One region of the Streptomyces sp. M2CJ-2 genome, then DNA from elsewhere that is predicted to be linked to it. Evidence: riboswitches for the same ligand, from Rfam matches in the RefSeq annotation. Region 1 holds a riboswitch; the other holds the start of a gene.
The links. A riboswitch is a leader RNA that binds a small molecule or an ion and turns the genes downstream of it on or off. The one in region 1 is predicted to bind thiamine pyrophosphate.
Positions count from the first base shown of each region.

Region 2: linked by a shared signal. The riboswitch ahead of thiO (glycine oxidase ThiO) and the one ahead of thiC (phosphomethylpyrimidine synthase ThiC) in region 1 are both predicted to bind thiamine pyrophosphate.

Region 1 is NZ_JAESIF010000002.1:239,303-247,118, reverse strand. It holds gene JL475_RS03550 (metallophosphoesterase) at 45-1,139, shown strand; gene JL475_RS03545 (hypothetical protein) at 1,323-2,192, shown strand; gene JL475_RS03540 (VWA domain-containing protein) at 2,324-3,739, opposite strand; gene thiC (phosphomethylpyrimidine synthase ThiC) at 3,822-5,636, opposite strand; TPP riboswitch at 5,629-5,819, opposite strand; gene JL475_RS03530 (YibE/F family protein) at 5,997-7,556, shown strand; gene JL475_RS03525 (SsgA family sporulation/cell division regulator) at 7,733-7,816, opposite strand, start outside.
Region 2 is NZ_JAESIF010000031.1:61,513-69,328, forward strand. It holds gene bfr (bacterioferritin) at 1-25, opposite strand, end outside; gene JL475_RS22565 (sulfite oxidase-like oxidoreductase) at 210-857, shown strand; gene JL475_RS22570 (deoxyribonuclease IV) at 892-1,776, opposite strand; gene pknB (Stk1 family PASTA domain-containing Ser/Thr kinase) at 1,827-3,752, opposite strand; gene JL475_RS22580 (thiazole synthase) at 3,950-4,744, opposite strand; gene thiS (sulfur carrier protein ThiS) at 4,747-4,995, opposite strand; gene thiO (glycine oxidase ThiO) at 4,992-6,176, opposite strand; TPP riboswitch at 6,174-6,285, opposite strand; gene JL475_RS22595 (hypothetical protein) at 6,335-6,685, shown strand; gene JL475_RS22600 (NAD(P)/FAD-dependent oxidoreductase) at 6,718-7,816, shown strand, end outside.

The DNA of each region.
Region 1 (7,816 bases):
GGCCGCTGCGACCAGGCAGTCCGACGCGGTGCAGTTGCGGCTTGATGGTGGAGGGGTCGATGACTCAGGGGGCCGGTCAGGGACCCGGGGTGGAGCGCACACCGACGGTGCGCGACTTCCGGGTGCCCGCGTACATCCACGAGACCGGTCCGTACGCCCACAGCATGCACCCCGGTGACGCGGCGGCCCCGCCGACCTCGGAGAGCCTGCCGGAGGGATACACACCCACGCGTCGGGACCTCCCGGTCATCAATCGGGGTGACACTGTGCAGGTGATCGTCGACCCCGCCTCCGTCTCCGCCCCACAGCCCCCCACCGGGCCCGGCCCGCTGTACGTGGTCGGTGACGTCCACGGGTACCTCGACGAGTTGGTCACCGCCCTCCAGGAGCAGGGCCTCATCGACTCCGCGGGCCAGTGGTGCGCCGGCCCCGCACGGCTGTGGTTCCTCGGCGACTTCACCGACCGGGGACCGGACGGCATCGGCGTCATCGATCTCGTGATGCGGCTGTCCGCCGAGGCCGCCGCGGCCGGCGGCTACTGCAAGGCCCTGATGGGCAACCACGAACTGCTGCTGCTCGGCGCCAAGCGGTTCGGCGACACCCCCGTCAACTCCGGTGCGGGCACCGCCACCTTCCAGGCGGCCTGGCTCCTCAACGGCGGACAGAAAGCCGACATGGACCGGCTCCAGGACCACCACCTGCAGTGGATGGCCCGCCTGGACGCCGTCGAGACCGTCGACGACCATCTCCTGCTGCATTCCGACACCACCGCCTACCTCGACTACGGCCGCTCCATCGAAGAGGTCAACGACACCGTCCGCGAGACGATCACCCGCAACGACGCCGACGAGGTCTGGGACCTGTTCCGCAAGTTCACCAAGCGGTTCTCCTTCCGTGACGAGGGCGGCGCCGAAGCGGTGCGCTCCCTGCTGAATACGTACGGTGGCACCCGGGTCGTTCACGGCCACAGCCCCATTCCGTACCTGCTGGGCGAAGTCGGCTCCGAGGACGGCGGGGACGACAGCGGTCCCGTCGTCGAGGGTCCGCACGTCTACGCCGAGGGACTGGCCATCGCGATGGACGGCGGCGTGACGATGGCCGGAAAACTGCTGGTCCAGAAGCTGCCACTCGCCAAGTGAACGGGCACCGGGCCGAGCGTCACCGGCCCGGGACCGCACCGGGCAGCGGCCAATTTCGGTAAACCCCCTGTCACGGCGCACCGTCAGCGCTCTACCATCGGATTATCCGTAGCAGGCTCCCCTCCGTTTCTGCCCAACGGCTCGTCAGCATGCCGAGCCACAAGCCCTACGGAGCATCGGGGGATGCACATGAACAGCGTTCCGCAGCACCTTTTGACCGAGGACCGCCAGGAATACGAGCGGATTCTCGATGAGGTGCTGCGCTCCGCACCACACCGCCCGGAACTGACCGCTGTCGGTCAGCGGCTCAACTCCGAACAACTGCGCACCATGGCGCTCAATGCCACCGCGATCATCACGGCGGCCGCGGCGACCGAGTACCAGCACTACATCAAGGTCCGCGAGGAACTGCGCCGGCCGTCGGCGTCGGCCACCCCGGCCGTGCGCGAGTCGGGCCCCTCCGAGCCGGAACCCGGCGCAGCGGGGCTCGCCGCCGCCATGGGGGAGGTCGCCGAGACCGCCGGCGCGGGTGCGGTCGCCGTCATCGCCGTTCTGGCACCCGTCCTGGCCGGAACGGCGGCCGCGATATTCCTGCTCGTCGGCTACCTCCTGCGCATGCTCGACCCCAGCGCGGCCTTCGCCCGGACCATGCTCACCACGGGCTGGACGTTCGGCGCCGTGACCGCGGTCGCCATCCTGGTCGCCGCCGTGGGCCTGCTCCTCACCGCGCTGCGCAACAAGCCCTCGGCCCGGAGCGGGCCGTACCTGGAAGTCGACAAGGAGTTGGCCCTGGCCAGGGAGGCCTGGCACGAGGCACTGCTCGAGCGGGGGATCATGCCGTTCCTGCGAGACGCTCTCACCGATCCCGGCACGGCAGCCGCACTGCGCTACGCGACACCGTCCGAACCGACCGGCCGTATCCCGAACCTCGGCTACCACCGGCCGGGATTCACCAGCCCCGGCCAAGGCCCGACCCGCGGCCCGCGGCCGAGCTACTCGAGTCCGGACTACAGCAGCCCGGACTTCGGGGGGCCGGAACACCAGCCCGAGTAATCGAACGGCCGAAGTACCGGCCCGAGTCCGGAGTCGTCGGTCGGCGCGTCCTCACCGGCGGAGCCCTCTCGAGAGGCTCCCCGACGGGGAGCGTGTGCCGGGTGCCCAGGTCAGGTCATGCCCGGGTCAGGTCATGCCCCTGGTCGTAGAATGCCCGCCCGGCTCGCAGCTGTGATCCACAGCGGGAACTCGGACAGCAGACGGTCGTACAACTCCGGGTCCGGCACGGTGCTGATGTCGTCGACGGCGAAGAACCCGACGTTGTCGACGCGGCGTCCGGGCAGCGTGTCGAATCGTTCCAGCACACCGTAGTTCGACCGTCCGAGCCCCACGAACTGCCAGAAGACGGGTTCCTCCACCGCTTCGCGGAGCTCCCGCTCGATCTCGGCATTCCGGTAGACCCCGCCGTCGGAGAAGAACAGCACGAGCGTCGGGGCCGCCGCGGGATTGTTCCCGACGAACGAGCGGACCTCGGCGATGACCTTCTGTTCCTCGTTCTGGATGCCGACCTCCCGCATGTCGACCTGGCGCGGGTCCAGGCCCTTCTTCCGCCCGCGCCGGAAGAGGCTCATCTCCCCCACCCGCACGTGCAGCCGGAGCCAGTCGGGCAGCTCGCCCAGCCGCAGGTCCGGCAGCCGTGCCGGATGCGAGGCGAAGGTCCAGGCCTGCATCTCACCGTCGTCGTCCAACTGTGCGGCGACCGCGGCCATGCGCTCGACGACGTCCGCCACGACTCCCCTGGAGTACTGGGGTGCCATGGAGCCCGAGGCGTCCAGTACGAGGATGACGCGCGCGGTGATCTCGGCGGCCCCGTGCTTGCTCAGACTGACGGCCACCTGCTCCTTGCGCAGCGACAGCCGCTTGCGCATGTCCACGGGCAGCCGCTCCTCTCCCTTGGTGAGGCGCGGAGCGGCCGGAACCGGAGGAGCCGGAGCAGGAGGTACCGGAGCGGAGGCGGCAGGCGTGACGGGGGACGCGACGATCGGAGGCACGGCGGCGGGAGCCGCCGGGGGAGCGTCGTCCACGGTGATACCGAAGTCGGTGGCCAGCCCCGCGAGCCCGGAGGCGTACCCCTGGCCCACCGCGCGGAACTTCCACTTCCCCTGGCGCCGGTACAGCTCGCCACCGATGAACGCGGTCTCCGTGTCAGCCACCATGTCGAACCGGGCGATCTCGGTCCCCGCTCCGGCGTCGATCAGCCTGAGCAGCAGCCCCGGGACCTGGCCGAAGGTCCCGCCGTCGGACGACGCACACAGCGCGATCCGCTCGACGTCCGGTTCCAGCAGGCTCAGGTCGACCTCGACCGTGTCGGTCGCGGCGCCGACGGCGCTCCGTTTTCCCAGATGTGTCACAGCGTTGGAGGCGTGCCTCGGCTGGTTGTAGAAGACGAAGTCGCCGTCGTCCCGCACCCGTCCGGCCGCCGTGAGCAGGAGAGCCGACGCGTCGATGTCGGGCACACCGGCCCCGGCGGTTCGAGCAAGCTCGACGCGCACCACCGGGGCATCGACGGGAAGGTTGGACCCCTTGCTCATTGATTGCGCTGTCATGGCACACAGTCTGCCGATCCGTCCCCACGGGCGGCGAGAGGGGCGGGCCCGAACGACCCGCCCCCTCGCCCGTTCAGTCGGTTCAGTCCGTCAGCGGCAGGTACACGCGGTTGCCCGCCTCCGCGAACTCCTTCGACTTCTGCAGCATCCCCTCGGCGATCTCCTCGGCCGAGGCGCCCTCCGGCGAGGCACCGCCGAACCGCTCCGTGATGCTCTGGCTGATCTTCATGGAACAGAACTTCGGCCCGCACATCGAGCAGAAGTGTGCGGTCTTGGCGGGCTCCGCCGGAAGGGTCTCGTCGTGGAGCTCCCGTGCCGTGTCCGGGTCGAGGGCGAGGTTGAACTGGTCCTCCCAACGGAACTCGAAGCGCGCGTCGGACAACGCATCGTCCCACTCCTGCGCACCCGGATGCCCCTTGGCCAGGTCGGCGGCATGGGCGGCGATCTTGTAGGTGATGACACCGGTCTTGACGTCATCACGGTTGGGCAGGCCGAGATGCTCCTTGGGTGTGACGTAACAGAGCATGGCGGTACCCCACCAGGCGATCATCGCGGCACCGATACCGGAGGTGATGTGGTCGTACGCGGGCGCGACGTCCGTCGTCAGCGGGCCGAGCGTATAGAACGGGGCCTCCTCGCAGATCTCCTGCTGGAGGTCGATGTTCTCCTTGATCTTGTGCATCGGGACATGTCCCGGTCCCTCGATCATGGTCTGCACATTCAAACGCTTCGCGATCCGGTTGAGTTCCCCGAGTGTGCGCAACTCAGCGAACTGAGCCTGGTCGTTGGCGTCCGCGATCGACCCCGGCCGAAGCCCGTCGCCGAGCGAGTACGTGACGTCGTACGTCGCGAGGATCTCGCAGAGTTCCTCGAAGTTCTCGTACAGGAACGACTCCTTGTGGTGCGCCAGACACCACGCCGCCATGATCGAGCCACCCCGCGAGACGATGCCCGTCTTGCGGTTGGCGGTCAGCGGCACATACGCCAGCCGTACGCCCGCATGAACCGTCATGTAGTCCACACCCTGCTCGGCCTGCTCGACGACCGTGTCCTTGTAGATCTCCCAGGTCAGCTCCTCGGCCCTGCCGTCGACCTTCTCCAACGCCTGGTAGAGCGGCACGGTGCCGATGGGGACGGGGGAGTTGCGCAGCACCCACTCCCGGGTGGTGTGGATATTGCGGCCGGTGGACAGGTCCATGACGGTGTCGGCGCCCCAGCGGGTCGCCCAGGTCATCTTCTCCACCTCCTCCTCGATGGAGGAGGTCACCGCGGAGTTCCCGATGTTGGCGTTGACCTTCACCAGGAACCGCTTGCCGATGATCATCGGCTCGATCTCCGGATGATTGACGTTGGCGGGCAGCACCGCGCGGCCTGCCGCGATCTCCTCACGCACGACCTCCGGCGACACGTTCTCCCGGAGGGCCACGTACTCCATCTCGGGCGTGATCTCGCCGCGGCGTGCGTACGCCAGCTGCGTGACCGCCTCACCCGCGCGGCCGCGGCGCGGCTGACGGGGCCGACCCGGGAACACCGCGTCGAGGTTGCGCAGGCCGCCGCGCGGTGAGGTGTGCTTGATCCCGTCGTCCTCGGGGCGGACGGGACGGCCCGCGTAGTCCTCGGTGTCGCCGCGCGCGATGATCCAGTTCTCCCGCAGCGGCGCCAGCCCCCTGCGTACATCGGTGTCGACCAGGGGGTCGGTGTACGGGCCCGATGTGTCGTACAGCGTGACCGACTGGCCGTTGGTGAGGTGCACCTGGCGGACCGGCACCCGTAGATCGGGGCGCGTGCCCTCGACGTACGCCTTGTGCCAGCCGATGGACTTCCCGGCTTCCTTCTGCTCCGACGTCTCCGTCGGGTTCTGCGTGGAGGCAGGCGTGCGTGCGTCCTTGTTGGTCATGAGACCTACTCCCTACGCCGGCATTACCCGGTAACAGGTTCAGCGGTCGACGCAGCGGTTTCCGTCGGTCGGCGTTCCGTGGGGAACATCACTCGGACAGCAGTGATGTTTCATGTGAAACGTCGTTGGGACGGAGGTCAGCGCCCTCTCAGCCCGGTGCTCCGAGCTCCCGCGTGTACAAAAGGTGCCCTCACGCTAGCGTCAATTCTGGCGCGGTGACCAGAGGGCCCTCGTTGTTCTTGCGATGATCGGGCGGTGACCTCGACGCAACATCCCCCGTACCCACCGCCCGAACCACCCCTCGGCTCCGGCGCTCGAAACGGCGGCGGCCGTGGCAGAGAGCCCGCAGCCGGCAACAGCATGGGCCGTGGGGACGGCCAGGGAGACAGCCCCGGTTCCGGAGACTGGTTCGGGCGCGGGCCCGGCACCGGCCACCCGAGCCAGGGGCAGGGGCCGCGGAGGCAGGGAACGGGGCAAGCGCGGGGACAAGGTCACGGCCGGGGCCCGGAGCCGGACGGCGACCACCCCGACCGGGGCCCGGGCGGCGGCGGCCACGGCGGCCCCCCTCCGGGCGGCGACGGACACGATCACAGCCCGGACTTCGGCGGCGGGCACGGCCACTCACACGGGCACAGCCACAGTCACGGCCCCGCCGCCCCCGTCTCGAAGCACCTGCGCAAGGTCATCGCGGCGGTCCTCATCCCGTTCACCGCGGCGGTGCTGATCGGCCTCGTTGTGCTGTGGCCGGGCGGTGCGCCGGGGCACGAGCGCACCGGCGTCGGTTTCGACCGGCAGACGCAGCAGGCCACGGTCACCAAGGTGGTCGAGGTGAGCTGTTCCTCCGTCAACGCTTCCGGAGGCGTCCCGACCGGCGACACCTCGACGGCCGAGGGCTCCTCCGCGCAACAGCAGGCGGACGGCACGTGCAAGAGAGCGACGATCCGGGTCGACAGCGGCAAGGACCAGGGCCGTACGTTCACCGAAATCGTGCAGCCGGACCAGTCCCGTCAGCTGAGCGAGGGTCAGGAGGTCGTGGTCGCCTACGAACCCTCCGCTCCGAAGGACCTGCAGTACTCGGTCACCGACGTGAACCGGCGCCTCCCCATGGCCCTGCTCGCCGGCATCTTCGCGGTCGCCGTCGTGGCCGTCGGGCGGCTGCGCGGTGCGATGGCACTGATCGCGCTGGCGGTCAGCTTCCTGGTGCTGAACTTCTTCATCCTGCCCGCCATTCTGGAGGGGTCGAACCCATTGGCCGTGGCGGTGGTGGGGGCGAGCGCCATCATGTTGCAGGCCCTGTATCTCTGTCACGGACTGTCGGCGCGCACATCCGTGGCGGTGCTCGGCACTCTGGTCTCACTGCTGCTGATCGGCATTCTGGGCTCGGTCTTCATCGACTGGGCCGCGCTGACCGGCAACACCGACGACAACACCGGTCTGATCCACGGTCTGTACCCCGACATCGACATGAGCGGCCTGCTGTTGGCCGGTGTCATCATCGGCTCGCTCGGTGTGCTCGACGATGTGACGGTCACCCAGACATCGTCCGTCTGGGAACTGCATGAGGCCAACCCGTCGATGGGCTGGCGGGGGCTGTACCGCGCGGGCATCCGCATCGGCCGCGATCACATCGCCTCCGTGGTCAACACTCTCGTTCTCGCCTACGCGGGCGCCGCGTTGCCGTTGCTGCTGTTGTTCTCCATCGCACAGAGCAGTGTGGGAACGGTCGCCAACAGCGAGCTGGTGGCGGAGGAGATCGTGCGTACGCTGGTCGGCTCGATCGGTCTGGTGGCCGCGGTGCCGGTCACCACGGCTCTGGCCGCCCTGGTGGTCTCGGCCGACCGTACGGCGGCCGAGACACCCGGGGAGAGCGTCCGGGCGGCTCCGGCGCGGGGTGGGAAGGGCAGGCGCCGGAAGCGGTGACCCCGTCACGGCGCGGCGCCGGAGAGCCTCCTGCCGGCGCATGACCGGCTGCGGCCCCGCCCCCGGGTGACCGGTCCACCGAAGCGGCTCGTCCATTGGCGCAAAAGCGTTCCTGCACTGATGTGGCGGAACACGGGGAACGGTTCCGCCACCGGCTGTCCGAGTGGCGGAACCCCTTACCCGGCGCTCTGCTCCGCCAGGATGCGGTCCAGCGCGTCGTCGAGATGGGCGTCGAAGTCGGCGAGTGCTCCCTCCTGGCC
Region 2 (7,816 bases), on a different contig from region 1:
CGATGACCTCGGGATCGCCCTGCATCGCAGCGGCTCCTTCCACACGGATGAACGGGCCAGATGCGCCGCATGATTCCACCGGCCGAGAAGATCGTCCAGTAAGCACATACTTACTAAGTAAAGGAGTGCTTGCCGGCATTTGAAGGGTATTGTCCGGCTTCATGGGGCCCCGGTCCGATGCGCCGCACCGGGTCTGTCAGGATGGAAGCATGGGTCAGCCGGCGGAACGCGAATCGGGGGAGCGCACAGCAGGGGGAGCGGCGCGGTTCGAGCTTCCGCCGGGGCAGCGACTGCAGAAGGGCTGGCCGGTCACGCACTACGGGCCCGTCCCCAGGTTCCGGCCCGAGCGCTGGGAGTTCAGGGTGTTCGGCGCCACCGCCGACGGCGACAAGCACTGCTGGAACCACGAGGAGTTCACGTCCCTGCCGTACCGCAGCGTCGTGGCCGACCTGCACTGTGTCACGAAGTTCAGCATGCTCGGCGCCGAATGGGGCGGGATCCCGGCCCGTACCCTCCTGGAACTCGCCCCGCCCGCGCCCGACGTCACCCATGTGATGGTGTGGGCCGAGTACGGATACAGCTCCAACCTGCGGCTGGCGGACTTCTCGTCCGAGCAGGCGCTCTTCGCCACGCACAAGGACGGCGAACTGCTGACCGCCGAGCACGGGTTTCCGCTCCGCCTGATCGTCCCCCACCTCTACGCCTGGAAGGGGCCGAAGTGGGTCCGCGGCGTGGAGTACATGACCGCCGACCGCCGCGGCTTCTGGGAGGAGCGCGGCTATCACAACGTCGGCGACCCCTGGAAGGAACAGCGCTACTCCTACCAGGAGGAGCCCGGGGACGGCCCCGAACTCTGACCGGGGCCGGGCCCGCGGGCCCCTGGACTGCGGATCAGGAGCCCTGATCCCGGAGTTTCTTCAGGCGCTCCACGTCCGCCGCATGCCCCTCCTTGCCGCCCGGGGTCTCGATGATCAGGGGCACGCCCTCGGTCGCCGGGTGCGTCATCAGCGCGCGGAACGGGTCCTCGCCTATGTGACCTGCGCCGATGTTCGCGTGACGGTCCTTGTGCGCGCCGACCACGTCCATGGAGTCGTTGGCGTGGATGAGCTTCAGCCGGCCCTCGCCGACCGTGTCCACCAGCAGATCCAGTGTCCGGCGCATCCCGCTCGGCCCGGTCAGGTCGTGGCCGGCCGCGAAGACATGGCAGGTGTCCAGGCAGACACCCAGCTTCGGATGGGCGTCCAGCACCTCGAAGTACGGACCGAAGTCCCGGATCAGCGAGCACAGGGAGGCGCCCTGGCCGGCCGTCGACTCCAGCAGCAGGAACGGGTCGTCGTCATGGGTGAGCTCGTCGAGCAGCGGCAGCAGGTACTCCCGTACCTGCCTCAACGCCACCGACCGCTCCCGTCCGCCGGTCGCGCTGCCGGTGTGCACCACCACACCCAGCGCCCCGATCTCGCGCCCGCGGCGCAGCGAGTGGCGCAGCGACTCGACGGACCGTTCGGCGGTCGCCTCGGTGTGGGACCCGAAGTTGATCAGATACGGAGCGTGCACGTACGCCGGGATCGACTCGGCCGCACACGCCTCGCGGAACGCCGCGTCCTGCTTCGGGTTGCCGGTCGGCGTCGCCCAGCCGCGCGGGTTGGCGACGAAGACCTGCACGGCCTCCGCGCGCAGCTCACGGGCGTAGGACAGACCGACGGAATGCAGACCGCCGGCCACGGGGACATGGCCGCCGACCGGGTTGCGGGCAGGGCCGGACAGGTGACTCTTCACCCTTCCAGGGTGTCATGTCCCCCAGGCCGCCGAAGCCCTGAGCCCCTCCGTCAGCGGATCTTGAGGGTGATCGTCGAGCCCTTGGGCGCGGTGTCCCCGCCGGACACGGACTGGGCCTTGACGGTGTCGCCGAACAGACCGAGCAGCCCGCGGTCCTCCTTGACCCGGAACCCGGCACCCTCCAGCTTCCCGGTGGCCTCGTCCACACTGTCGCCGACCACGTCCGGGACCGGGACCATCTCGGGCCCCTTGGACAGCGTCAGTGTCACACTGTCCCCCTCGGCGGCCTCCCGGCCGGCCTCCGGGCTCTGCAGGGCCACCCGGCCCGCGTCGTGCTCGGAGGTGACCCGCTCGGCGGCGATGCTCACCTTCAGGCCGGCCTCCTCCAGCTCGGCGCGCGCGTCGTCCAGGCCCTGGCCGATCACCTCGGGGATGTCCACCGGGCTGCCCTTGCTCACGGTGAGCGCCACCGCCGAGCCCGCACGGACCTTCGTGCCCTTGCCCGGCCCGGTGGAGACCACGAAGCCCTTGGCCACGTCCTCACTGAACTCCTGGGTGACCATGCCCGGTTCCAGGCCCGCGTCCTTCAGCACGGACCGCGCCTTGTCCAGCCGGTAGCCGTCGACATCGGGCACCCGCACGGTCTGCGGCCCCTTGGAGAGGGTGAGCGAGACCGAGTCGGTGCCGCGGATACGGGCACCCGCCTCGGGATCCGTGCTGATCACCGTGCCCCGCTCCACGGTGTCGCTGTACGCCTCCTCGACCCGGCCGACGCCCAGCCCGGCGTCCGCCAGCCGCTCCCGGGCCTCCTTCTCGGTCTTCGCCAGCAGCGGCGGGACCTTGGTGAACTGGCCGGAGTTGATGTACCACACGCCTGCCCCGGCGCCCAGCACCAGCAGCACGGCGACGACGATCGCCATCGGGCCGCGCCGCAGCAGCGGACCACGCAGCGACACACCGCGTCGGGGCGGCGGCGCCGGGGACTGGAGCCGGCTGGTGTGGCGGTCCTCGTCGACGGGCAGCGTGGAGGACGTCAGCGCGCGCGGGATGACGCTCGTACGGTTCTCGGCGCCCCGGGCGGGCTGGTCCTCCGGGGTCAGCGCCTGCGGCGGCATCGCGTCCAGCTGCTCGTCGTCGAGTCCGCCGCGCGCCTCGCGGACCTGCGCGAGGAGCGCCACCGCGTCGTACGGGCGGACCTCCGGGTTGCGCGCGGTCGCCGAGGCGACCAGCTCGTCCAGCGCGTACGCCATGCCGGGGACGGCGGCCGACGGCGGCGGCACGTCGTCGTGCAGGTGCTTGTAGAGCACGATCGCGGGGGAGTCGCCGTCGTGCGGCTTCTCACCGGTCAGCATCTCGTACAGCAGGATGCCGCACGCGTACACGTCCACGCGGGGGTCGGCGCTGCCGCTCTCGATCTGCTCCGGCGCCAGGTACGCGACCGTGCCCAGCACGGTGCCGGTGGTGTTCGTCACCGTGTCCACGGCCCGGACCAGCCCGAAGTCGGCGACCTTGACCCGGCCGTCGTCCCCGATCAGCACGTTCTCCGGCTTCATGTCCCGGTGCACGAACCCGGCCCGGTGCGCGGCGCCGAGCGCGGCCAGCGTCGGCTCCAGGATGTCCAGCGCGGCCCGCGGCTGCAGCGCACCGCGCTCGCGCAGCACGTCACGCAGGGTGCAGCCGGCGATGTACTCCATCGCCAGGTAGACGTACGCGCCGTCGGTGCCCTGGTCGAAGACCTGGACCACGTTCGGGTGGGCCAACCGGGCGACCGACTTCGCCTCGCGGATGAACCGCTCGACGAAGGAGCCGTCGGCGGCGAGCGCCGGGTGCATCACCTTGAGCGCGAGCACGCGGTCCAGTCGGGTGTCCACGGCCCGGTAGACCGTGGCCATCCCGCCGACCGCGATACGCGCCTCGACGCGGTACCGGCCGTCGAGCAGCTGCCCGACCAGAGGGTCCTGAAGGGTCGTGTCCACGCTGGGAGTCTACGAGGAGCCGCCGACGGCACCGACCGGATCGGTCCGGAACGGCCCCGGATCGGGGCACGACTGCAGCCGACCTGTGACGCACCCCACGAAGGGGCCCCCGCGGCCGCCGACGGTGCCCGGTCCCCACGAGGAGCCCCCGTCTCCCGACCGACCGGAAACGGGTGGTGCGCGGGTGGGAGACCCCCTCAGAACGCCGGCCGCTCCGGATCCAGCACGGCAAGCCCCTCCGCGGGAGAGGACGCCTCGGCGAAGTGCCGCCGCGGAATCCGCCCCGCCCGCCGGGCCAGCCGCCCCGCCTCGACCGCGCTCCGCATGGCGGCGGCCATCAGCACCGGCTCCTGCGCCCGCGTCACCGCCGAGGCGAGCATCACCCCCGCGCACCCCAGCTCCATCGCCAGCGCCGCGTCCGACGCCGTACCGGCACCCGCGTCCAGGATCACCGGCACCCGCGCGTGCTGCGTGATCAGCTCGAAGTTGTGCGGGTTGCGGATACCGAGCCCCGAACCGATCGGCGAACCGAGCGGCATGACCGCCGCACAGCCGACGTCCTCCAGCTTCCGCGCCAGCACCGGATCGTCGTTGGTGTACGGCAGCACCGTGAACCCGTCGTCGACCAGGGTCTCGGCCGCCTCCAGCAGTTCGACGGGGTCCGGCAGCAGGGTGCGCTCGTCGGCGATGACCTCCAGCTTGACCAGGTCGGTGCCGAGCGCCTCCCGGGCGAGGCGGGCGGTGAGCACCGCCTCCCCGGCGGTGAAGCAGCCGGCCGTGTTCGGCAGCACCCGGATGCCCAGCCTGTCCAGCACCGAGAGCACCGAGCCGTGCACCGAGGGGTTCACCCGCCGCATCGCGACGGTCGTCAGCTCGGTCCCGGACGCCACCAGCGCCCGCTCCAGCACCTCGAGGCTGGGCGCCCCGCCGGTGCCCATGATCAGACGGGACGTCAAGGACGTACCGCCGAGGACGAACGGATCGTCGGCCATGGTCAGCCTCCCTGCACGGCGGTCAGGACTTCCACCCGGTCCCCCTCGGCGAGGGGCGTGAGCGGCCACTGCGCGCGCGGGACGACCGTTTCGTTGAGGGCGGCGGCCACCCCGGAGTGCGCCTCGGTGAGCGTGCCGACCAGCGCGTCGAGCGCCGTGCCGGGAGCCACCTCGCGCGGCTCCCCGTTGACCGAGACCATGACCGGGGCGTGCGCGGGAGTGTGCGTCGACATGTCCACAGGAGTGTTCATACGGGCTGCTCCGTGAGTGCGGCGGCGGTCGCGGTGAACCGCCGGGGGCTGAAGGGGCGGGCCTCCGCCGGGAGTTCACCGGTGGCCAGGAACTCCGCCAGGGCGTCGCCGGTGACCGGAGTGAGCAGCACACCGTTGCGGTGGTGCCCGGTCGCCAGGACCAGCCCCGCGAGCCCGGACGGGCCGAGCAGGGGCGCGTTGTCGGGGGTGCCGGGGCGCAGCCCGGCCCGGGTCTCGGTGAGCGGCAGCTCGGTGATGCCGGGGACCAGTTCGTGGGCGTCGCGCAGCAGCTCGTACACCCCGCCCGCGGTGACGGTCGTGTCCCAGCCCTGCTCCTCGCTGGTCGCCCCGATCACCAGCTCCCCGTTCTCGCGCGGCACCAGGTACACCTGGCCGCCCCGCACCACCGCACGCACCGTCCGGCTCAGGAACGGACCGAACCGGTCGGGCATCGCCAGCCGGAGCACCTGCCCCTTCACGGGACGCACGGGAGGCAGCAGGTCCGCGGGGACGCCCGCGAGCCGCCCGCTGAGGCTGCCGCCGGCCAGCACCACCTGCCCGGCGGCCAGTCCGGTGCCGTCGGCGGTGACCACGCCCGTGGCCCGCTCCCCGGAGACGGTGAGCCGGTCGGCCCACGCGCGGTGCAGGACCACGCCCGCCCGCTCGCAGGCGGTCACCAGCGCCGCCGCCAGCCGCCGGGGGTCGATCTGGTGGTCGCCGTCCACCCGCAGCCCGCCGCGCACACCGGGGGCGAGCATCGGCTCCAGGCGCCGGCACTCCCGCCCCGACAGCCACTGCGCGTCGAGCCCCGACTGCTGTTGCAGGGCGTGCAGTTCGCGCAGATGGGCGCGGTCGTCGGCGTCCAGCGCGACCGCGAGCGTGCCGCACCGGCGGTAGCCGAGGTCGTGGCCGGTGGCCTCGGTGAGTTCGGCCGCGAAGTCGGGGTAGCGGAGCGCGGAGGCGAGGTTCAGACCGAGCAGGGTCTGCTCGCCGTAGTGCAGTTCCGTGACGGCGGCCAGCATCCCGGCGGCCACCTGGGCGGCGCCGCCGCCCGGCTCGGGGTCCAGCACGGTCACAGCCAGCCCGCGCTGCGCGGACCGCCAGGCCGTGACCAGACCGATGACGCCGCCCCCGACGACGAGGACGTCGGGGGAGCGCTGCGAGGTGCGTGTGGGCGGCATGGGCGTCCAGCCCCTCCCTTCGCCGGCATGACCCGGATCAGGTGCATACGGTCGGAGGCCGCCAGCCTCCCTCTCAGCCCGGTGCGTCCGGGCTCCCGCGAGTGTCTTACGTTGGCCACCCTAGCCTCCGGATCAACGAACGTGTAGGGAGCCTTCGCATGGCTGGTTCGCTCGACGGTCTCGTCCTCGCCCCCGTCGCCGACCAGGCGCCGGGCCAGGTCGGCACCCGCACCCGGTTCGCGTACCACGAGCGGGACGGCGGGATCTGGGCCGAGTACGCGGGCGGTGACGTCGTCCGCGGGTACCTGGTGGGCACCCGGGAGGGGGACCGGCTGGACTTCCGGTACGTGCAGCTCAAGCAGGACGGCACCACCTCCTCGGGACACTGCGTGTCGACGGTCGTGGAGCTGCCCGACGGGCGGGTGAGGCTGGAGGAGGCCTGGGAGTGGGAGTCGCAGCCGGGCAGCGGGACCAGCGTCGTGGAGCAGCTCACGGGAGCCGGAGACTGACTGACCGAGGGTCAGGTGTCTATGGTGATCAGGTGAGCGAGCAGACGCAGGAACGGGGACCGTCCGAGCCGCGGCGCGTGGTGGTGACGGGGGCCGGAATGGCCGGCGTGCAGACCGCCGTCGCCCTCCGGGAACAGGGATTCACCGGCACCGTGACGCTGATCGGCGCCGAACCCCACCAGCCGTACGACCGGCCTCCCCTGTCCAAGGCGGTGCTGCTCGGCAAGGCGGAGGGCTCCGCCTTCGACGTCGACTTCGAGGCGCTCGGCATCGAACTGCGGCTCGGCTGCGAGGTGCTCGGGCTGCGCCCCGCCGACCACGAACTGGACACGGAGGCCGGGCCGGTCCCCTACGACGTCCTGGTCGTCGCGACCGGCGCCGAACCGGTCCGGCTGCCGGGCACGGACGGCGTCCCGGGCGTCCATCTGCTGCGCACCCTGGACGACGTCGAACGGCTGCGGCCGGTGCTCGCGGGCCGCCAGGACATCGTGGTCGTCGGCGCCGGCTGGATCGGCGCGGAGTTCGCCACGGCGGCGCGCGAGGCGGGCTGCGCGGTCACCGTCGTGGAGGCGGCCGACCGGCCGCTGGCCGGGGCGCTGCCCGCCGAGGTGGCCGCCCCGATGACCGCCTGGTACGGCGACGCGGGGGTGGTGCTGCGCACCCACGCGCGCGTGGAGCGCGTCGAGCCCGGCGCGGTGGTGCTGGACGACGGCTCGCGACTGTCCGCGGGCGCCGTCGTCGTCGGGATCGGGGCCCGCCCCGCCACCGCCTGGCTGGCCGGCTCGGGGGTCGAGCTCGGCGAGCGCGGTGACGTGGTCGCCGACCCGCACCTGATGACCTCCGTGCCGGACGTGTACGCGGTCGGCGACTGCGCGTCCTTCCCCTCGGGGCGGTACGGCGAACGCCTGCTGGTGCACCACTGGGACAACGCCCTGCAGGGCCCGCGCACGGTCGCGGCGAACATCCTCGGGGCGGCCACCGGCGAACCTCCGGCGGTGTACGACCCGGTGCCGTACTTCTGGTCGGAGCAGTTCGGCCGCTTCGTCCAGTACGCCGGGCACCACGCGGACGCCGACCGGACGGTGTGGCGCGGGGACGCCGACGGGCCGGCCTGGACGGTCTGCTGGCTCC